3 regions of the Blastococcus sp. SYSU DS1024 genome follow, and region 2 is predicted to be linked to each of the others. Evidence: riboswitches for the same ligand, from Rfam matches in the RefSeq annotation. Region 2 holds a riboswitch; each other region holds the start of a gene.
The links. A riboswitch is a leader RNA that binds a small molecule or an ion and turns the genes downstream of it on or off. The one in region 2 is predicted to bind cyclic di-AMP.
Positions count from the first base shown of each region.

Region 1 (6,903 bases), on a different contig from region 2:
GGTGACCGCCCCCTTCGACGAGCGCCCGGGACTGGAGCGCTACGCCGCGCCCGCCCCGCAGGACTTCGGCGCCTACCGCACCTTCTGCGGGACCTGAGCCGCAGGACCTGAGCCCCGGCACCGCTCGCGGCGGGTTCGTCCCGGCCGCACCGGGTAGTCGCGATCCGTGCCACGAGAGATGGACCCCCGGGACCCGGACACCCTGTACGCCGAGGGGCCGGTGGCCCCCGAGCCCCCCGAGGACGACGTCCCCGACACCTCTCCCCTGCGCGACTCCGGCGGCACCGGTCCCGGGCCGGACGACCTCGACCGGCTGCTCTGACGGCCGGCTGCCCGGTCGGTGCCGGGCGACGCCGGGTCAGATGCGGGCGGCGGGCGCCACCTCGTCGTCGTCCCGCTCCGGCGCGTCGTCGTCCTCCTCCGGAGCGTCGGTCTGCTCACCGGCGTCGTCGTCGTCCTCCGGGGCGGCGGTCTGCTCACCGGCGTCCTCGTCGTCCTCCTCCGGGGCGGCGGTCTGCTCACCGTCGTCGCCGTCGTCCTCCGGCGGAGTGGTCGGCTCGGTCGTGCCGCCGTCACCCTCCGGCGGAGTGGTCGGCTCGGTCGTGCCGCCGTCACCCTCCGGCGGGCTGGTCGGCTCGGTCGTGCCGCCGTCACCCTCCGGCGGGCTGGTCGGCTCGGTCGTGCCGCCGTCACCCTCCGGCGGGCTGGTCGGCTCGGTCGTGCCGCCGCCACCCTCGGGCGGTGTGCTCGGCCCGGCGATGACCTCTCCGTTCCGCGGCGGGGTGCTCGGCTCGGGGGCGTCCCCGCCTGGTGACGTCGCGCCCCTCGCCGGACCCGTGCTCTCCTCTGCCGGGCCGCGGGATGCCGGGGCGCTCCGCACCGGTTCCTCGGCGACCGTCACCTCCGGGGCGGGCGCCACGGGCTCGGGGCGCCCCACCGGGATGGCGCCCCCACCGGTCGACGGCGGCAGCTCCGGCTCCGTCACACCTGGCCGGACCGCGACGCCGAGACGCACCTGGTCACCGGGGAGCAGCATGCCGGCGGCCGGCTCGAGGCGGGTCACCGTCCCCGGGGCCTGCTCCGCCGTCACGTCCTCCTCCTGCCGCACCGTCAGCCCCAGCGCGCCGAGCTCCGCGGCCACCTCGGCGGCCGGGCGGCCGAGGTACTCCTCGACGGCCAGCACGACACCCGCGGCTGCCGACGGGGTCGAGACGGCGCCGGCGGACCGGCCGGCGCCCGCGTCCGGATCCGGGATGACCCACAGGGCGCCGCCCCCGAGCAGGAGGAACGCCGCCAGCGGCGTCGCGACGGCCAGGGCCGGGCGACGGCCGGCCCGCCCCGGCGCCGCCCGGGTGCCCCGGGACGACGGGCGCGCCGCCCGCACCGGGCGCGTGACCAGCGGCCTTCGACGCGGCGCCGTCCCCGCCGGTCGGAGGATCGCCTCCTCGACGGCCGACAGGAAGGCGCCGCCGTCCCGCGGGCGCTGCGCCGGGTCCTTGACCAGGGCGGCGTCGATCAGGGCGCGCACGCCGGACGGCAGCGCGGCGGGGAGAGGTTCGGGGTGCTCCTGCACCTGTTTGAGCGCGACCGTGACCGGGTTGTCGCCGTCGAAGGCCGCGTGGCCGGTCAGGGACTCGTAGCCGACCAGGCCGAGGGCGTAGACGTCGCTGGCAGGGCTGACGTGCTCACCCCGCGCCTGCTCGGGCGACATGTACTGAGCGGTGCCGACGACCTGCCCGGTGCCCGTGATCGGCGCGCTCCCCGCCGACCACGAGATCCCGAAGTCGGTCAGCTTCACCGTGCCGTCCGGGCCGAGCAGGATGTTGGCCGGCTTGACGTCACGGTGGACCACGCCGGCGCGATGGGCCTCGGCCAGCCCGGCCGCCGCCTGCCGCAGCAGCGAGAGCGCGGCGGCGGTGTCCAGCGACCCCACCTCGGCCAGCCGGGCCGACAGCGGGGGGCCCTCCACGAGCTCCATCACCAGGTAGGCGAGCCGCTCGCCGGTGTCCTCGGCGGTGGTCTCCCCGTAGTCGAGGACCGCGGCGATGTTGGGGTGGCTCAGCGCCGCCGCGTGCCGGGCCTCGGAGCGGAAGCGGGCCACGAACACCGGGTCGTCGGCGTACTCGCTGCGCAGCACCTTGACCGCCACGGACCGGTGGAGCTGCAGGTCGCGCGCCCGCCACACCTCGCCCATCCCGCCGACGGCGATGAGTTCCTGCAGCTGGTAGCGGCCGTCCAGGCACCGTCGACTGGTTCCGGCCGTCGTCACTCCCGAATCCCCTCGTGTCGGTGCCGCGTGGTCGCGCCCGCGCGTCCCGTGCTCGTGCGTCCTCCCGGTGTGCCCGTCCGGAGGCCCGCTGAACCCCGATGGAGCCCACGAGGTGGAACCCGGTGGGTGCCACCGGGCGCCGGCGGTGCCGGTCACGCTCCCCCTGCGGGGCTCTCGTACCGTGCGTGCCGGCCGGCCGCAGGGGCTCGCCGCACCGATCGACAGGAGCACCCATGAGCACCGGCGTCGTCCTCATCACCGGCGCGAGTTCCGGCCTCGGCGAGGAGATGGCCCGGCAGTTCGCCGCCCGCGGCCACGACCTGGCGCTCTGCGCCCGGCGCACCGATCGGCTGGACGCCCTCGCCGCGGAGATCCGGTCGGCCACCGGCCGGCGGGTGGAGACCGCGGCGCTCGACGTCACCGACGCCGACGCCGTGCCCAGGGTCTTCGCCGCGTTCGCCGCGGCGTTCGGGGCGATCGACCGGGTGGTGGTGAACGCCGGCCTGGGCAAGGGCGCCCCCCTGGGCACCGGACGGGCCGACGCCAACCGCGAGACCGCGATGACGAACTTCGTCGGCGCGCTGGCGCAGTCGGAGGCGGCGCTGGAGATCTTCCGCCGCCAGGGCCGCGGTCACCTCGTGCTGATCTCCTCGATGTCGGCGCTGCGCGGCATGCGCCGGTCGATGACCACCTACGCCGCCACCAAGGCCGGGGTCGCGTCCCTCGCCGAGGGGCTGCGGGCGGAGCGGGTCCCCGGCCTGGACGTGTCGGTGATCTACCCGGGCTACATCCGGTCGGAGATGAACCAGCACGTGCAGCAGCGGACCCGGTTCATGGTGGACACCCCGACCGGCGTCCGCGCCATGGTGGCCGCCATCGAGGCCCGGCGGACCACGGCCTACGTGCCCGCGTGGCCCTGGGTGCCGCTCGGGCTGGCCATGCGGGTGCTGCCGCTGTCCGTGGTCCGCCGGCTCACCTAGGAACCGCCGCGGGACGGCGTGGTCAGTTGTAGTTCACGTGCACGTGGTCGAAGTGGTTGGCCGTCGCGCTGCCCCGGTTCTCCATGGCCTGCCACGACCCGCCCGCGGACGAGAGCATCCGCTGCTGCCAGATCAGGTAGTCCACGCCCAGCTCGGCCCAGTGGGCGCGGTGGTAGGCGACGATCGCGTCCCCGAGGGCGGCGTCGGACATCACCATGTAGTCCAGCGCGAGGCCCGAGGGGTGCCCGCCCGGGTCGGCGGCGCTGGCCCGGGTGCCGCCGAGGGTGATCCCCGCGGCGCCGGGGACGTTGCTGATCACGGCGTCCGCCGCGGTCTGGACCTGCGGCTTGACGCTGCCGGCGGTGTTGGAGATCCGGGCGACCGCCGTCGCCGCCACGGAGGCGGCGGCGGTCGCGGCGGCCCGGGCCTGCTGCTGCGTGGGCGTCGCCGCGGCGGGCGCTGCGGCCGCCTGCTCCGCGGCCGCGGCCTCCTCCGCCGCCTTCGCCTCGGCCGCCTCGGCCTCGGCGCGGGCGGCGGCCTCCGCCTCGGCCTGCTGCCGGTCGAGCTCGGCCTGGTCGGCCGCGGCCTGGGCCTCCTGGGCCGCGATCTGCTCGGCCTCGCGGCTGCTGCGGCTGGCCGCCAGGTCCTGCAACGGGGCGAGGTCCTCGGCGACGTCGACCGGCCCGGAACGCGAGGTCAGCCCCAGCTCCTGGGCGACGCTCACCGACTGCGGGGTGCCGGCCTCGGCCTGGGCGCCCGGGTCCACGCCGACGAGGGTGTTGACCAGGAGGGCGCCGGCGGCGGCCACCCCGAGGTAGAGCGCGGGACGGCGGAGGCCCGAGGGCGGGCGACGGCGGAGGGCGAGCGGGCCACGACGGCCCGAGGTGGTGGTGCGGGGATCCATGGGTGCGGGTGCTCCGGGGGTGCGGCGGGGTCGGCCGGGCGAGGCGGACCGCGAGGGATGCGGGCTGCGGACCGGCGCCGGGTCGCGGGGCCACCGGGCACCGGCGGCTCGGCCGGTGCGGTTCATCGGTGGCGGTGGGCGACCGGCGGGACGCCGGGTGCGCGTGCGGTCAGGTCCGGGGACGCCCCTGGAGGCGGCGGTGCCGGCGGGCGCGTGGTGGTGCGGCAGTGCAGGGGCGCGCCATGCGGCGGCTCTCCGTTTCTTCCGTCGTGCCGCCTACCGGGTTAGCTGACGGATTCGGGCTCAGAAGTTGCCCTACCCGCACCAGGACGTGCCCGGCGCGCGATTCACCCCAGAACTTCGGTGGGTCCCCGGCTCACCCCGAAGGGCAACTCGGCGGCGCCCGGCAGACCTCCCCGGATGGGGAGAGAACGATCGGTCGGGCTCCGCCACGGTAACCGTCGTTATGCAGTCGTGACAATGCGGAAGCGGCCACTTCCGCAGATCGTGACGCGTGTCGCGGCAGCTCGCCGGCCCCTTCGGTGGTGTAGGGCGGGCCGTTCAGCCCGCGTCGGCCCAGGACCGGACGACGGCGACGTCGAGCGGGAAGTCCACCGGGAAGGCGCCGAACAGCAGCCGCCCGGCCGTGGTGGCCGCGGCGCGCACCGCCTCGGCCACGGCGTCGGCCAGGTGCTCGGGGGTGTGCACGACGACCTCGTCGTGCAGGAAGAAGGCCAGGTGCGCCCGGGTCTCCAGCGGCCCGTCGCCGCCCAGCCGCCAGAGCCGGTTGCGGAGGTCGGCCAGCCAGCACATCGCCCACTCCGCTCCGGTGCCCTGGACGACGAAGTTGCGGGTGAACCGGCCCCAGGCGCGGCGGGCGCGGTCGCGGTCCTCCCGGGACCCGGCCTGATCCGCGGCCTCGCCGAGCCCGTCCGCCCGCTGCGCCCACGCCCCGGTGGGCGACGGCGACCCCCGGCCCAGCAGGGTGTGCACCACCTCGCCGCGCTCGCCGGCCCGGGCGGACTCCTCGACCAGGCCGATGGCGCGCGGGTAGCGGCGGGCGAGCCGGGGCATCATGCGACCGCTCTCCCCGCGCGTGCCGCCGTACATGGCGCCGAGGATGCCCAGCTTCGCCTCCGTCCGGGTCGCCACTGCACCACCGGCGACCATGCCCGCGTAGAGGTCCGAGGCCCGCGCCGCCTCGGCCATCGCGGTGTCCGCGCTCATCCCGGCGAGCACCCGGGGCTCCAGCTGGGCCACGTCGGCGACGACGAACCGCCAGCCGTCGTCCGCGACCGCCGCGGGGCGGATGAGCGTGGGCACCGAGAGCGCACCCCCGCCGTGGGACGCCCACCGACCCGTGACCACCCCGCCCGGCAGGAAGGCCGAGCGGAACCGCCCCGCCTGCACCCAGGTCTCCAGCCAGCTCCAGCCGTTCGCCGTGAGCAGCCGCATCAGCTTCTTGTACTCGAGCAGCGGGGGGACGCACGGGTGGTCGAGCTGCTCGAGGGTCCACGAGCGGGTGTCGGCCACCGGGAGACCGGCCTGCTGGAGGGCCCGCAGCAGCTCGGCCGGCGAATCGGGGTTGAGCGACGGGGTGCCCAGCGCCGCGCGGATCTCGCCCAGCAGCCGCTCGAGCACCGCGGGGCGCCCACCGCTTCCCGGGCGCGGGCCGAGCAGGTCGGTGAGCAGGCGCTCGTGCACGTCCGCCCGCCACGGCAGGCCGGTGTGCGTCATCTCGGCGGCCACCAGGGCGCCGGCGGACTCCGCCGCGAGCAGCAGCGCGAGCCGGTCGCCGTGCGGGGAGGCGGCCAGGGCCGCCTGCTGGCGCCGCTGCTCGGCCACCGGGTCGAGCAGGTCGGCCGGGTCGGCCAGCGGGAAGAGGGCGGACTCCGGCGGCGGGCCGGGCTGCAGCGCGTCCCACCCGTGGGTGTCGTCCCCCGTGAGCAGCTCCTGGGCCGCGAACGGGGACCGTCGCAGGATCGCGTGCCCGAGCCGCAGGTCGGTGCAGCGCTCGACGCGGACCCCCGCCGCCAGCAGCGCGGGGTACCAGCGGGTGGTGTCGTCCCACACCCAGCGGACGGGTGCGGCAGCGGCCTCCCGCTGCGCCACGACGGCGGGCAGTCCCCCGGCCGGGACGCGAGTGACCGACCCCGTCGACCCGTCGTCGGCGAGCTCGGTGATCTCCACCGCGGACTCCCGGCGGCGGAGCAGGACCCGCTGCACGTGCGGTCGGCCCTACCGGGCGGACGGGCCGCCCCGGCCGAGCAACCGGTGCAGGCAGCGCGCCGGGGCACCGAGGACGGCCCGGGCCACGTGCACGCCCAGCCGCAGCAGGTCGGCGTAGTCGGGCGGGCGGACGGTGGCACCCGCCCCGGCCCGGCCGGGTGACGGCCGGTCGGCGGCCGGCCCCCGGGCCTCGTCGACCGGCGGGGCCGGCGCCTGGGCCTCGGTGAGGAGCAGGTCGACCGCCGACCGGCGTCGCGGGCCCCGGAGCGAGTCGAACGACGGGATGGCCGGCGCCACCGGACCGTCGTCCTCGGACGGCTCGTCACCGCCCGGCCGCCCACCGGTCGGCCGGCTGCCCACCGCCGCGCCGGCGCCCGGCAGCTCGGCCGGCGGCTCCGGGACGACGGCGCGGATCGCCGCGACCAGGCCCGGTCCGAGGCCGGCGACGGCGCCGAGCTCCCTCCGGGTGAGCGCGGCGAGCGCCTCGACGTCGGTGATCCCCGCCCGGGTCAGCGCGCTGA
Region 1 covers NZ_JBJHAA010000005.1:41,592-48,494, reverse strand. Annotated here, with positions in the region: gene ACI79S_RS06400 (protein adenylyltransferase SelO) at 1-97, shown strand, start outside; gene ACI79S_RS06395 (hypothetical protein) at 167-322, shown strand; gene ACI79S_RS06390 (protein kinase domain-containing protein) at 359-2,269, opposite strand; gene ACI79S_RS06385 (SDR family oxidoreductase) at 2,503-3,249, shown strand; gene ACI79S_RS06380 (hypothetical protein) at 3,272-4,153, opposite strand; cyclic di-AMP (ydaO/yuaA leader) riboswitch at 4,411-4,562, opposite strand; gene ACI79S_RS06375 (bifunctional 3'-5' exonuclease/DNA polymerase) at 4,715-6,379, opposite strand; gene ACI79S_RS06370 (DNA-directed RNA polymerase subunit alpha C-terminal domain-containing protein) at 6,392-6,903, opposite strand, start outside.
Region 1: it holds a riboswitch for cyclic di-AMP, as region 2 does, so the genes downstream of both, ACI79S_RS06380 (hypothetical protein) here and ACI79S_RS15495 (LysM peptidoglycan-binding domain-containing protein) in region 2, are expected to answer to the same signal.

Region 2 (6,903 bases):
CACCGGTCGGCCAGCTCGCTCATCCGCATCATGCGCTCGGGCGCCTCGGAGAGGGCGACGAGGATCTCGTAGTAGGCGTGCGAGATGCCGGTGCGGTGGCTGAGCTCGCGGTCGAGCCGGTCGAGCAGGAGCTGGGCGCTGTAGAGCCAGGCGCGCCACGCCTTCTGCTCCTCGGGATCGAGCCAGCGCGGCTCACCCGTGGGGAGGGACTCCGGCGACACCGACATGGTCATGGGCACAGAATACTGGCGGAATAGTCAAGCGCTCAACTATGCTGACGCCAGACATCACCCCGCCACGCACGACCACCAGGGAGACACCATGACCAGCAGCACCAGCGTCCAGATCCCCGGCTACATCGCCGGCACCTGGGACATCGACGCCAGCCACTCCACCGTCGGCTTCTCCGTCCGCCACATGATGGTGAGCAAGGTCCGGGGCTACTTCCGCGAGTTCTCCGGCGAGATCGTCACCGCCGAGGACCCGACGCAGTCCAGCGTCACCGCCACGGTGGACATGGACTCGATCGACACCCGCCAGGAGCAGCGGGACGCGCACATCAAGTCCGCCGACTTCTTCGACGTCGGCAACCACACCGTGATGACCTTCCGCTCGACCGGCGTGAAGACCGACGGCGCCGACTGGACCGTCGAGGGCGACCTCACCATCAAGGGCATCACCAAGCCGGTCGTGCTCGAGCTCGAGCTCAACGGCTTCGGCCCGGACGCCTACGGCGGCACGCGCGCCGGCTTCAGCGCCAAGACCGAGATCTCCCGCAAGGAGTACGGCGTCGACATCGACATGCCGATGGACGGCGGCGGCGTCGTCGTCGGCGACAAGATCAACGTCGAGCTCGAGATCGAGGCCGTGCTCCGCACCGCCTGAGAAGGAGCCCTCTGCCCCCGCGTCTCGCGAGCTTGACGCGGGACCCTGCAGAGGCGCCGTTCCAGCACGTCGCGAAGGCCCCGGACGGTTCGCCGTCCGGGGCCTTCTGCGTCGGTCGGGCGCTAGGTCGTCGCAGGGTTCAGCACCTGGAACAGGAAGTGGTCCTGCCATCGGCCCGCGATCCGCAGGTACTGCGGCGCAAGCCCATAGCGGGTGAACCCGTTGCGCTCCAGCACCCGCTGGGACGCCGCGTTGTGCACCAGCGTCCCCGCCTCGACGCGGTGCAGGCCCAGCTCGCCGAAGGCCCGGCGGAGCATGTCGCCGAGGGCCGCGGTGGCCAGGCCCCGCCCGTTGCTGGCCGCGCCCACCCAGTAGCCGACGCTGCACGACTGGAAGGCGCCGCGCACGATGTTGTTCAGCGTGATCCGGCCGACGACCCCGCCGGCCGCGTCCAGGACGACGTGCGGCAGCCCCAGCCCCAGCGCGTGCCGGTCCAGGGCCCGGCGGACCTCCTCGCGCTGGCCCTCCTCGGTGAAGTAGGACTCCTCGCGCCGCGGTTCCCACGGGGCGAGGAAGTCGCGGTCCGCGAGGACGATCCGGGTCAGTGCCGGCGCGTCGTCCATGGCCAGCAGGCGGGTCCTCGTGGTCATCCGCTCACCCTGCCCCACCCTGGCGCATCGACCCGTAGCCGTCCCCGCTGGGACACTGGTCGGCATGTCGACGCCGTCCCTGTCCCGGATCCCCGCCTCGCTCCTGGTCGCCGTCGGGCTGGCCGCAGGCTTCGGCATCGCGCAGGGCACCGGCGTCCGGGCGCTCGGCGGCGCGGTGTTCGCCGTCTGCGGCGCCGGAGCCGCCTGGATCGCCGCCCGACGGCGGGGCCCCGCCGTCACCGCGGGGCTCGCCGCCCTCTACATCGGCGCCTTCGTCCTGGCACACGTCCTCGCCCTGGGCGCCGGTTTCCCCGCCTGGTTCGCGGTGAGTCTGGTCACTGTCGCCGCCGCAGGGGCCACCTACGGGGTGGTCGACAAGCAGCGGGAGACGGTGTCCGCGCGCTGAGCACCTAGAGTGGAGGGAAGGTCGCGGCCTCGGAGGTCGTTGTCCTGCTAGCCCGCGCGCGTCCGCGCGGCGCGACCCCGAGCTGCCCGAGGTGCCCTTCCGCATGCCCACCCGCAACGACCTGCGCAACGTGGCGATCATCGCCCACGTCGACCACGGCAAGACGACCCTGGTCGACGCCCTCCTCCGCCAGGCCGGCGCCCTGGGGCGCGCCAAGGGCGAGGGTACCGACGCCGACACCACGCAGGACCGCGTGATGGACTCGATGGACCTCGAGCGCGAGCGCGGCATCACCATCCTCGCCAAGAACACCGCGATCCGCCTGGCCGACGAGGACGGCAACCCGGTGGTCGTCAACATCGTCGACACCCCCGGTCACGCCGACTTCGGGGGTGAGGTCGAGCGCGGGCTGTCGATGGTCGACGGCGTGGTCCTGCTGGTCGACGCCTCCGAGGGGCCGCTGCCGCAGACCCGGTTCGTGCTGCGCAAGGCGCTGGCCAAGGGGATGCCGGTCATCCTCGCGGTGAACAAGACCGACCGCGGTGACGCCCGCATCGCCGAGGTCGTCGACGAGTGCTACGAGCTGTTCATGGAGCTGATGGAGGACGCCGGCCTGGACGCCGACGCCCTCGAGTTCCCGATCGTCTACTGCAACGGGCGCACCGGGCAGGCGTCGCTCAACCGCCCCGAGAACGGCACCGTGCCCGACAGCCCGGACCTCGGGCCGCTGGTGAAGACGCTGCTGGACACCGTTCCGGCGCCGACCTACGACGCCGAGGAGCCGCTGCGCGCGCAGGTCACCAACCTCGACGCCTCGCCGTTCCTCGGCCGGCTCGCGCTGCTGCGCGTGCACTCCGGTGAGATGAAGCGGGGCCAGCAGGTGGCCTGGTGCAAGGTCGACGGCACCATCAAGAACGTCAAGATCACCGAGCTGCTCGTCACCGAGGGCCTCACCCGCACCCCGGCCGAGAGCGCCGGCCCCGGCGACCTGGTCGCCATCGCCGGCATCGAGGACATCATGATCGGCGACACCCTCGCCGACCCGAACGACCCGCGGCCGCTGCCGCCGCTCACCGTCGACGAGCCCTCGATCTCGATCACGATCGGCATCAACACCTCGCCGATCTCGGGCAAGTCCGGCAAGAAGCTCACCGCCCGCCTGATCAAGAACCGGCTCGACCAGGAGCTGGTCGGCAACGTCTCGGTGCGCATGCTGCCCACCGAGCGGCCCGACACCTGGGAGATGCAGGGCCGCGGCGAGCTGGCGCTGGCCATCCTCGTCGAGCAGCTGCGCCGGGAGGAGTTCGAGCTCACGGTCGGTCGCCCGACCGTGGTCACCAAGACCATCGACGGCAAGCTGCACGAGCCGGTCGAGCGGGTCACCATCGACACCCCGGGCGAGTACGTCGGCACGCTGACCCAGGCGCTCGCGGTTCGCCGGGCGCGGCTGGAGAACCTGGTGCACCACGACACCGGCTGGGCGCGGATGGAGTACATCGTCCCGTCGCGCGGCCTCATCGGGTTCCGCACCGAGTTCCTCACCGAGACGCGCGGTACCGGCGTCCTCAACCACAACCTCGAGGGCTACGAGCCGTGGCTGGGCGACATGCGCGCCCGCCCGACCGGCTCGCTCGTGGCCGACCGCCAGGGCGTGGCGACGACGTACTCGATGTTCTCGCTGCAGGAGCGCGGCCAGCTCATGGTCGAGCCGGGCACCGAGGTCTACGAGGGCATGATCGTCGGTGAGAACTCGCGTCCGGACGACATGGACGTGAACATCACCAAGGAGAAGAAGCTCACCAACATGCGCAAGTCCACCTCCGAGGAGCTGGAGCGGCTCATCCCGCCGCGGATCCTGAACCTGGAGCAGGCGCTGGAGTTCTGCGCCGAGGACGAGTGCGTCGAGGTGACGCCGGCCAGTGTCCGCATCCGCAAGGTGGTCCTGGACCAGACCGAGCGCGGCAAGGCCAAGAACCGCAAGCCCAAGCCCAGCTGATCCGCCCCCGGTGCGCAGCGAGCCCCTGTCCGGTGATCCGGGCAGGGGCTCGCTGCGTCGCGGGTGCCGTTACGGCGCCGGTGCGAAGGCCACGTGCGGGTGGTCCATGTGGTTGGCCGTGGCGGATCCACGGTCCTCCATGGCCTGCCACGCCCAACCCGTCCACGTGCCGGCGATCTGCTGGTGCCAGATGACGTACTCGACGCCGAGGCGCGCCGCGTTGTCGATGACGTACTGGGCGACCGCGTCGCCCGTGGCCCGGTCGTCGTAGACCATGAAGTCGGCGGCGAGCCCCTCCGTGGGGCTGTGGCCGGGGCGGGTCAACACCGTCGAGATGCCGAACTGCGCGGCGATCTCTCCCACGGCGGGGCGCACGTGGGGATCCCACGCGCCGTAGGCCGCCGCGTCCGGGGCCGACCGGTCCGCGGCCCGGCTGGCGCGCTCCGGCACCGCCGCCGTGCCGCCGCCGAGGGCGAGCCGCTGACCGACGCGCAGCACGTTCGGGTCGGCACCGACGACATCGAGGTTCAGGGCGTGCAACTGCTCCCAGGTGGTGCCGTGGCCGGCGGCGATACCGCCCAGCGTGTCGCCCGCCTGGACCACGTACTCGCCGACGGCGGCCGGCGCGCTCGGGACGGCGGGGGCGGCGGGGGCGGCGGGCGCGGCGCCCGATCCGCCGATGACGAGGACCTGCCCGACGCGCAGCACGTTCGGGTCGGCGCCGATGGTGGCGAGGTTGTCGGCGTGGAGGGTCTGCCACGAGGTGCCGTGGGCGGCCGCGAGCCCGCCCAGCGTGTCACCGGGGACGACCGTGTGCTCCCCGGAGTGGGCGTGGGCGGGAGCGGCGATCGCGAAGGAGGCGGCCGCCGCGGCCGCGAGGACCACGGCCGGACGTGCCACAGCTGCCGTGGCGGAGGTGCGGGTGGGGCGACCGAGTCGCGCCGTGCGGTGCTTGAGCATGGGGAAGCCTCTCGCCGCCTGCGGGGTTAGCTGTCGGGTTCGGGCGAGAGCTGCCCGGCCGCGTGCTGCGGCTTCACCCCGAGGCCGAGGGCCAGGTTCTCGTGGGTCCCCCGCGCCTGCCCGTCGTGTGCACGGTCCGGTGGCGGTGGGCAGGTTCGGCGGTCCGCCATCCGGGCCCACCCGGTGGTGGACGCCGCACGGTAGGCAGACCGCCGTCCCCGGCAGCAACTCCGCGGAGCACCTGTCCCGCGTCCCCCCGCGAGGACTGACGCCCCGTGGTGTGCTGCCGACTGTCCGTGCGCAGCCCTCCCGCCGGGCGGCAGTCCGGACGGCTGCGCGGGTATGTGCTCGGTAGGTCACGAATCGTGATGGCTGGCCGGAGCGGTCCGACGCGCCCGCCGCACCGTCGGGGGAGCCCGCCGCGCACCCGGCCTACGTTGGCGTCGGAGCCGTCTCCCGGCTCCCTGGGAACGAGGAAGGCGGCCGAACGCTCATGGCGACGATCACCCGTACGGTTCCGGCGGCCGAGGGCTTCCGGGGTGGGATCGACGTCCGGGTGAGCCTGCGCGCCGACGCCGGATCGGGCGGTTCGGCGTTCGACGGTGCGTGGTTCCCGCGGAGCCGGGACCTCGCCGTGGAGCTGCCCGAGCTGGTCGCCGCGCTGGAGCGGCGCGGTGTGCGGGTGGAGCGGTTCACCTACGCCCTCGAGGCCTGGGAGCCGGCCCCCCGCAAGCTGGAGGTGCTGGGCCGCACGGTGCGCGCCGGCGGCTTCCGCAGCATGGACCCTCAGGTCGTCTGCCTCACCTGGGCCGGGGGCAACCGCCGCGCCGACCTGCTGGTCGTCCCGCCGGAGACCGACGTCCTCACCGGCGCCCGGGCGCTGCGGCTCTGCACCCGGCGCGGCCTGCCGTCCTCGCCCCAGATGGTGCTCGCCGCGGCCCGGTCCACGCCCCTCCCGCAGGTGCCCACGCTGCCGGTGTCCCGCGCGGTGTAGCGGTCGTCCGCCGACGGCCGATCCGCTGCCGGCGAACGCCCTGGACGCGTGGGCGCCGACCGGGCTGGAGTGGTCGGCATGAGACTCCTCGTCCTCGGCGGCACCCACTTCCTCGGTCGGCACGTGGTCGGTGCCGCGCTCGGGCGGGGGCACGACGTCGCCACCTTCACCCGGGGCGTCACGGGCGCGCCGCCGGAGGGCGTGCGGGCGCTGCACGGCGACCGTGACGACCCCCGTGCGCTGCCGCGCACGCTGGGGGAGTGGGAGCCGGAGCTCGTCGTCGACACCTCCTGCCAGACCCGGGCCGCCGCCCGCAACGCCGCGGCGGCGCTCGGCGGGGTCCGCTCCTACGTCTTCGTGAGCAGCCTCAACGCCTACCGGAACTGGCCGCCGGGCCCGCTCGGCCCCGAGGACGGCGAGCGGACGGAGGGCGCCGACGACGACGACGAGTACGGAGCGATCAAGGCCTTCGCCGAGCGGGAACTCGCCGCGGCCGTCGGCGGCCGCTTCCTCACCGCCCGTGCCGGCCTGATCGTCGGCCCCTACGACCCGGTCCACCGCCTCGGCTGGTGGCTGGAGCGCATCGCGCGCGGCGGTCGGGTGGTCGTCCCGGCCGAGGGGGTCGCCCAGCCGATCGCGCTGGTCGACGCCCGCGACCTCGCCGCGTGGCTGGTGGACATGGCCGAGCAGGGCCGCACGGGTGCGGTCAACGCCACGGGGCCGGCGGGCATGACGACGCTGGGCGGCCTGCTCGACCTCTGCCGGGTCGTCACCGGGAGCGCGGCGGAGTGGGCGCCGGTGCCCGAGGCCGACCTCCTCGCCGCCGGCGTCCAGGAGTGGCTGCACCTGCCGCTGTGGCTGCGCCACGAGGTCGCCCCCACCGCCTGGGACGTCGACACCACCCGCGCCGCCGAGCTCGGGCTGGCCACGCGGGCGCTGGAGTCGACGGTCGCCGACACCTGGGAGTGGCTGCGGACGCACGAGCGGCCGGCGCCGCCGGCACACCGCCCCG
Region 2 covers NZ_JBJHAA010000017.1:68,988-75,890, forward strand. Annotated here, with positions in the region: gene ACI79S_RS15470 (MarR family winged helix-turn-helix transcriptional regulator) at 1-233, opposite strand, end outside; gene ACI79S_RS15475 (YceI family protein) at 322-885, shown strand; gene ACI79S_RS15480 (GNAT family N-acetyltransferase) at 1,008-1,535, opposite strand; gene ACI79S_RS15485 (hypothetical protein) at 1,600-1,941, shown strand; gene typA (translational GTPase TypA) at 2,045-3,937, shown strand; gene ACI79S_RS15495 (LysM peptidoglycan-binding domain-containing protein) at 4,007-4,837, opposite strand; cyclic di-AMP (ydaO/yuaA leader) riboswitch at 4,918-5,011, opposite strand; gene ACI79S_RS15500 (DUF5994 family protein) at 5,391-5,891, shown strand; gene ACI79S_RS15505 (NAD-dependent epimerase/dehydratase family protein) at 5,970-6,903, shown strand, end outside.

Region 3 (6,903 bases), on a different contig from region 2:
TTGCCGACGGCGGAGGGCCCGGACCAGCACGGCGACCCGGTCGCGCAGCACGGCGGCGTCCTCGTAGCGCTCCTCGGCGGCCAGCCGCTCCACCCGGTCCAGCAGCGGGGCGAGCAGGGGACGGGGGTCGTGGCCCACCGCGGCGGCGAAGACCGCCGCCACGCCGGCGTACTCGGGAACCGACTGCGCGCCGGTGCAGGGGGCGCCGCACCGCCCCATGTCGGCCAGCGCGCAGGCGTTGACCGGCGTGCGGGGGGAGAGCCGGGCGGTGCACTGCCGCAGCGGCAGCACCTCGTGGACGGCGGCCACGGCGGCGTCCGCGGCGCGGCGGTCGGGGAACGGCCCGAGGAACACGCCGGCGTCGGGGCGGACCCGGCGCACCACCGACAGCCGGGGGAAGGGCTCCTCGGTGAGCCGGACCCACAGCGCCCGCTCGGGGAAGCGGGACCGGCGGTTGTAGCGCGGCTTGTGCCGGGCGATGAGCCGCAGTTCGCGGACCGCCGCCTCGAGCGCGTGCGCGCACGGGATCGGCTCCACCCGCTGGGCGAGCCCGACCATCTCCGTGATGCGGCTGCGCTGCTCGCCCGAGGTGAAGTAGCTGCGGACCCGGCTGCGGAGATCGTTGGAGGTGCCCACGTAGAGCGGTTCGTCCCCGGGGCCGCGGAACAGGTAGACGCCGGGACCGCTGGGCACCCCGTCGGCCAGGTGCCGCTTCCGCCGTCGCTCCGGATCCACCTGCCGGGTCAGCCCGGTCAGCTCCTCGAGAGTGGTGACGCCGAGGGGGCCGAGCCGCTCGAAGAGGCCGTGCAGCACGTCCACCGTGGCCCGCGCGTCGTCCAGGGCCCGGTGCGTGGGCGAGGTCGTGGCGGAGAAGTACGGGGCAAGAGTGGCGAGCTTGCAGTTGGGCACCTCGTCCCGGCTGAGCAGCCGCCGGGCGAGCACGGCGGTGTCGACGGACGCCACCGTGGGCCACACCAGGCCGTTCTCGACGCACGCCGCCTTGAGGAACCCGAGGTCGAACGGGGCGTTGTGGGCGACGAGGACGGCGCCGCGGGCGAACTCGAGGAAGGTCGGGAGCACGGCGCCGATCCGCGGGGCCGTGGCGACCATCGTCGAGGTGATCCCGGTCAGCACGCTGATGTAGGGCGGGATCTCGTGGCCGGGGTCGACGAGGGTCTGGAACTCGCCGAGCACCTGCCCGCCGCGGACGCGCACGGCCCCGATCTCGGTGATGGCGCTGTCCTTCGGGGACCCGCCGGTGGTCTCCAGGTCCACGACGACGAACGTCACCTGCGCCAGCGGTGTCCCGACCTCCTCGATGGAGACCTGCTGGGGGTGCAGCGGTGCGGGGGAGGGTGCCACGGAGCGGACGCTAGGTCGGGGGGGTGACACTCCCGGGGACGCGCGCCGGGGCCGGTCGCGCACCGGCCTCCCCTGACCGGGGGGTCCGGGGCTGCCTGCACCGGGCGGAACCTGGCGTTCCGGCCCCGATCGGGACACCATGCCTGCCAGTGGCCATCGCGTCCGGTGCGACCGGCCCGCACGCAGAGGTGGTCGGTGATGCCCGCGCGCTCCAGGTGGCGCCCGCCCGCCCGGGCCCGGCGATGCGCGGTGGCCGCGGCGCTGGCGGCGTGCCTGGCGGTGCTGCTGCCCGCCGGGCCGGTGGCCGCCGCGCCCAGCGACCAGCCGGGTGGCACCTCCGGCGTGCTGGACAGCCGCGACCTGGACCGGCTGCAACGGCGGGCCGCCGAGGTGCAGGAGGACCTCCGGGCGCGCCAGGGGCAGGTCGTCGCCGCGCGCGAGGCGCTGGCCGAGGCGCAGCGGTCGGTGGACGAGGCGAGGGCGGTGCTCGAGGACGCCCGGGGCGTGCTGGCCGGGCACCAGCGCGAGGTCGCCGGTTACGCCGCTGCGGTCTACCGGGACGGTGGCGCCCTCACCCCCCTGACGCTCCTGCTCACCGGTGGCGACCCGGGGGAGGTCCTCGCCGGCATGGGCTTCCTCGACGCCGTCGACGCGCACCTCGCCCACCTCATCGGCGTCGCGGAGAGCCACCGGCGCAGCGCCCTGGACCAGCAGCAGCGCGCCCAGGCCGCGCTCGGCGTGGCCCAGGAGCGGGCGGACGAGGTGGCCGCGCGGGTGGCCGCGCTGGAGGCGGCCGCCGATGCGGTGACCACGGAGCTCCACGACACGCTGGCCGTCGTCGACCGGCAGCTGGCGGCGCTCCAGGGGGAGCAGGTGTCGGTGAACGAGCAGACGGCGGCCAGCTGGCGGGCCTACGTCGACCAGCTCCGGACCGCCGGCCTCGGCGACGTGCCCGCCGCCGCGCTGCGGGAACCCGAGCGCAGCCTCCCCGACCGCCTCGCTCCGGTGGCCGCAGCCGCGGGTGGCGCGCAGCGCGGGGTGGCCCAGCTGCCCGGGCGGCCGAGCTCGCTCCTGGTCCTGCCCGCCGAGACCCTGACCGCCGTCAGCGGCGCGATGGAGGCCCTGGGGCAGCCGTACGCGCCCGGGACGGCGGGGCCGGAGTCCTGGGACTGCGGGTCACTGGTCCAGGTGGCCTACGGCCGGGCCGGTGTCCAGCTGCCCGCGACGCAGGAGGAGCTGTTCGCGAGCGCCGTATCCGTGGCCCCCGCCGACGTCCTCCCCGGTGACCTGGTCTTCCTGGGCTCGCCGGAGGCGGGCCTCGGGCACGTGGGCATCGCCCTGGACCCGCGGACCATGCTGACCGCCGACGCCCGGGCCGGCGCGGTCGTGGTGCGGACGCTGCCGGGCGACCAGGTGCTGGCGATCGGCCGCCCGGTCCTCGGCCAGCGGCCCCCCGTCGCCGTCCCGGCGCCGGCCGCGGGGACGCTGCGGACCGAGTGCGGCAACACCGTCTACCCACCCAGCTACGACGGCGCCCGCGCGTGGGGCGGCTACCCGAACGGCCTCATCCCGCCCAGCGCGATGTGCCCGCTCGGCGTCGGCGGGCACGCGCTGCGCTGCGATGCGGCCGCCGCCTACCGGGCCATGTCGGCGGCCTACGCGACCGCCTTCGGGAGCCCGCTGTGCCTCACCGACTCCTACCGGACCTACGCCGGCCAGGTGCGGCTGTACGGGGAGAAGCCGGCCCTGGCCGCGGTGCCCGGCACCAGCAACCACGGCTGGGGCCTGGCGGTGGACCTGTGCGGCGGCGTCCAGACGTTCGGCACCCGGCAGTACGCCTGGATGGTGGCCAACGCCGGGCGCTTCGGCTTCCTGCACCCCACGTGGGCCGACCCGGGCAACGGGCGCGAGGAGCCGTGGCACTGGGAGTACGCGGGCAGCTGACCCGGCGCGGGCCGACGGTGGCCCGGCGGAAATGTCGGTGGCCCTTCCTACCGTGCGCAGCAACTCACGGAGGAGAAGAAGCGATGCTCATCGATTGCGACACCTGCACCGCCCGGGGGACCGGTTGCGCCGACTGCGTCGTGACCGTGCTGCTGGGGGCCCCGCCCGGGTGGCAGGGGGTCGACCCGGTCGTCGTGCCGATGACCGGGCGGCCGCGTGGCGGGCCGGCCACGGCCGCCGAGGACGTCGTCGTCCCGCCGCCGGGCGTGGTGGTGGAGTTCGACGAGGTGGAACGCCGCGCCGTGCGCGCGCTGGCCGAGGGCGGCCTGGTTCCCCCGCTGCGGCATCCCGACGGGCACGGCGGGGAGCGGTCGGGACGGCGTACCGGTTGATCCCCGCCCGCCCGTGGCGAGGGACGGGTGTACACCCGATCGGGTGAATGCCCAGGTAGACGCGCCATCGCGGGGCACGTGGCCGTCGCACACGTCTCACCTGTTCCCGTTTGTCACAGGCGCATCACGGTCGTAGGGTTCCCTCCGTTCGGCCGGGTGGTCGTCATCCATCGATGGATGGCCTCGACCGGACACCGCCTAATCACCGCGTGGCGTGCACCACTGGCGCCCGAGGTGTACCGGGGACCCACCGCACTCTGGGGTGAGTTCTCCCGCCGTCGGCTCGCCGGTGCGCGGGGGATAGGGCCAGTCTTCCCAGCCCGAACCCGTCAGCTAACTCGGTCGGCGGTTGCAGCGGAAGAAACGGAGAGCCGCCGCACGTGGCGACCCCTCACGCACTACTGACGCACGCCCCCGAACAACTCCACACCGCCGGCCGGTGCAGCTCTGCCAGCGCCCGCCGCTTCGGACCGCTCCGTTCGGGGCTCCTGGTCAGCGCCGTCGCGGCCCTGACCGTCACCGTCCTCCCGGGTACCGCGTCGGCGGTTCCCGGCACCGCCGACGAGGTCGCCGCCCAGGTGGCCGAGGCCAGCCACGAGCTGGAGGTCGTCTCCGAGCAGCTCAACGAGGCGCGCGTCGTCCTCGAGGGCCACCAGCGCGACGCGCAGGCCGCGAGCGAGGCGGTCGCGGAGGCGGAGGCCCGGCTCGGTTCCCTCGACGGGCACATGCGCCGGCTGGCCCGCAGCGTCTACACGGGCAGCGGCATGTCGCAGCTCGACGTCCTGCTGACCAGCAACTCGGCCGACCAGCTGGTCGACCAGCTGGGCACCCTCGACGTCATCGCCGGGCACACCAGCGAGGTGCTCACCGAGGTGTCGCGGGCGGCCGAGGACGCGGAGCAGGCCCGCGACGCCGCCGAGAAGGCCGCGGCGGACGCCCGGCGGGCGGTGGAGCGGATCGCCGGCCAGCAGGAGGAGCTCGAGGCGAAGATCGCCGACTACCAGCGCCGGTACGAGGCGCTCACCGCGCCGCAGCAGGCGCAGGTGGCACAGGCCCACGGTGGCGCCGGTCTCCCGGCGCCCACCGGCAGCGTCATCGCGCCGAGCACGGCCGCCCAGGTGGCGGTGAACACCGCGCTCGCCCAGCTCGGCGACCCGTACGTGTGGGGTGCCGGCGGGCCGAACGCCTTCGACTGCTCGGGGCTGACGTCGTACGCCTACGCCGCGGCCGGGGTGACGCTCCCGCACTCCAGCCGGTCGCAGAGCCAGATGGGTAGGCCCGTCTCCCGCGGCGAGCTGCAGCCGGGCGACCTGCTGTTCTTCTACAGCCCGGTGAGCCACGTGGGCATGTACATCGGCAACGGCCAGATGGTGCACGCCTCCACGTCCGGCCAGCCGGTGAAGGTGGCGAGCGTGGACTCGATGGGGAGCTACAACAGCGCCCGTCGCATCGCCGGCTGACAGCTCCGGGAGCATCGCAGCGAGGGACGAGCGAGGAGCGGACCGGGGCGCGGAGGCCGGCTGGTGACATCGCCGGCTGACAGCTCCGGGAGCATCGCAGCGAGGGACGAGCGAGGAGCGGACCGGGGCGCGGAGGCCGGCTGGTGACATCGCCGGCTGACGGTTCCAGGCTGGTGACCGAGGGCCGGTGATCCCGACAGGGATCGCCGGCCCTCGGCGGTCCTGGGCGGTCCGGTGACCGAGGGCGCCGTCCGACGACCTCGGGCAGGCCCGGGGGAGCGTCCTGGCGCGATCTTCGCGTGCGCCCGGAGCCCCCTGGTCGAGCAGCAGGATGCCGACGAGGGCGGCCAGCACCGGATGGGTGCTCGTGAAGACGCCGAGGAAGCGCGGGGGCACGAACCGCAGGGTGGTGCGGTCGGCGGCGCAGGGGACGACCGACGACAGCCCCCCGGCGGCGACGGCACAAGTGGTCGCTGGAGGGGCCGGGGAGGACCAGGCCGGATTCGCACGTCGCGGTCGTCGACGCGGGGCCTTCACCGGCGCCGCTGACCTGCTGGGCACCTCCCAGGCGTCGGTGTCGCGCGCGGTGGCCGGGTTCGAACGGGAGCCCGGTGCCCGCGTGCCGCGGCCCGGGGGAGGAGCGGAGCCGGCGGGGAGGGCGCGGGGAGCCGCCCGCCTAGGATCGGCGGGGTGAGCGTTCGCCGGGCCGCCCTGGTGGCCGCGGCCCTGCTCGGGATCGCCGTCGTCGTCGTCATCGTCGTCCGCACCCCGTGGGACGTGCTGCCCGAGCCGCCCGGAGGACGCACCGAGCCCGACCCCACCGCGGGCCTGGATCCCGCGACGATCGAGCGCGCGGAGGCCTTCGCCGCCGCCCTGCGGCCCGCGTCGCTGCTCTCCCTGGTCCTCGGGCTGGCGGTCTCGGCGGTGCTCGGGCTCACCCCGCTGGGGGCCCGCCTGATGCGTGCGGTGGGGGCGCGGTGGGGCGACCGGTGGGTCGTGCAGGTGCTGCTGGGCGTGCCGGTCCTGCTCCTCCTGGGACGCGTGGTGACCCTGCCGATCTCCGCCTACGCGGAGGCCGTGCGCACGCGCTACGGCCTGTCCACCCGTGGCTGGGGGCTCTGGCTGCGCGACGTCGCCGTCTCGCTGGCCATCAGCGCGGCGCTGACCGTCGTCGTGGTGCTGGCCTTCCTGTGGCTGGTCCGTCGCGCGCCGCGCACCTGGTGGGCCTGGGGCGGGGCGGCAGCGGCCGGCTTCGTCGTCGTCGGCTCGTTCCTCTACCCGGTGGTCATCGAGCCGGCGTTCAACACCTTCGAGCCGCTGCCGGCGGGCGAACTGCGCAGCGACCTGCTCGCCCTCGCGGAGGAGAACGGCACCCCGGTCCAGGACGTGCTGGTCTCCGACGCCTCCCGGCGGACGACGGCGTTGAACGCCTACGTCTCCGGGTTCGGCTCGACCCGGCGGATCGTCGTCTACGACACCGTCCTCGGCCGGCTGCCCGATGCGGAGATCGAGTCGATCGCGGCGCACGAGCTGGGGCACGTGGCCGCCGACGACGTCCTGACCGGCACGCTCATGGGCGCGCTGGGCGCGGGTGCGGCGACCGCGCTGCTGGGCTGGCTGCTGACCTGGACGCCCCTGCTGCGCCGCTCGGGGGCGCCGTCGGCCGGCGACCCCCGCGTGGTCCCCCTGCTGCTGTTCCTGGTCGCCGTGGGCGGCCTGCTGTCCACGCCGGTGCAGAACCTGGT
Region 3 covers NZ_JBJHAA010000015.1:57,646-64,548, reverse strand. Annotated here, with positions in the region: gene ACI79S_RS14425 (DEDD exonuclease domain-containing protein) at 1-1,362, opposite strand, end outside; gene ACI79S_RS14420 (D-alanyl-D-alanine carboxypeptidase family protein) at 1,561-3,306, shown strand; gene ACI79S_RS14415 (hypothetical protein) at 3,390-3,698, shown strand; cyclic di-AMP (ydaO/yuaA leader) riboswitch at 3,884-4,061, shown strand; gene ACI79S_RS14410 (C40 family peptidase) at 4,079-5,158, shown strand; gene ACI79S_RS14405 (M48 family metallopeptidase) at 5,849-6,903, shown strand, end outside.
Region 3: it holds a riboswitch for cyclic di-AMP, as region 2 does, so the genes downstream of both, ACI79S_RS14410 (C40 family peptidase) here and ACI79S_RS15495 (LysM peptidoglycan-binding domain-containing protein) in region 2, are expected to answer to the same signal.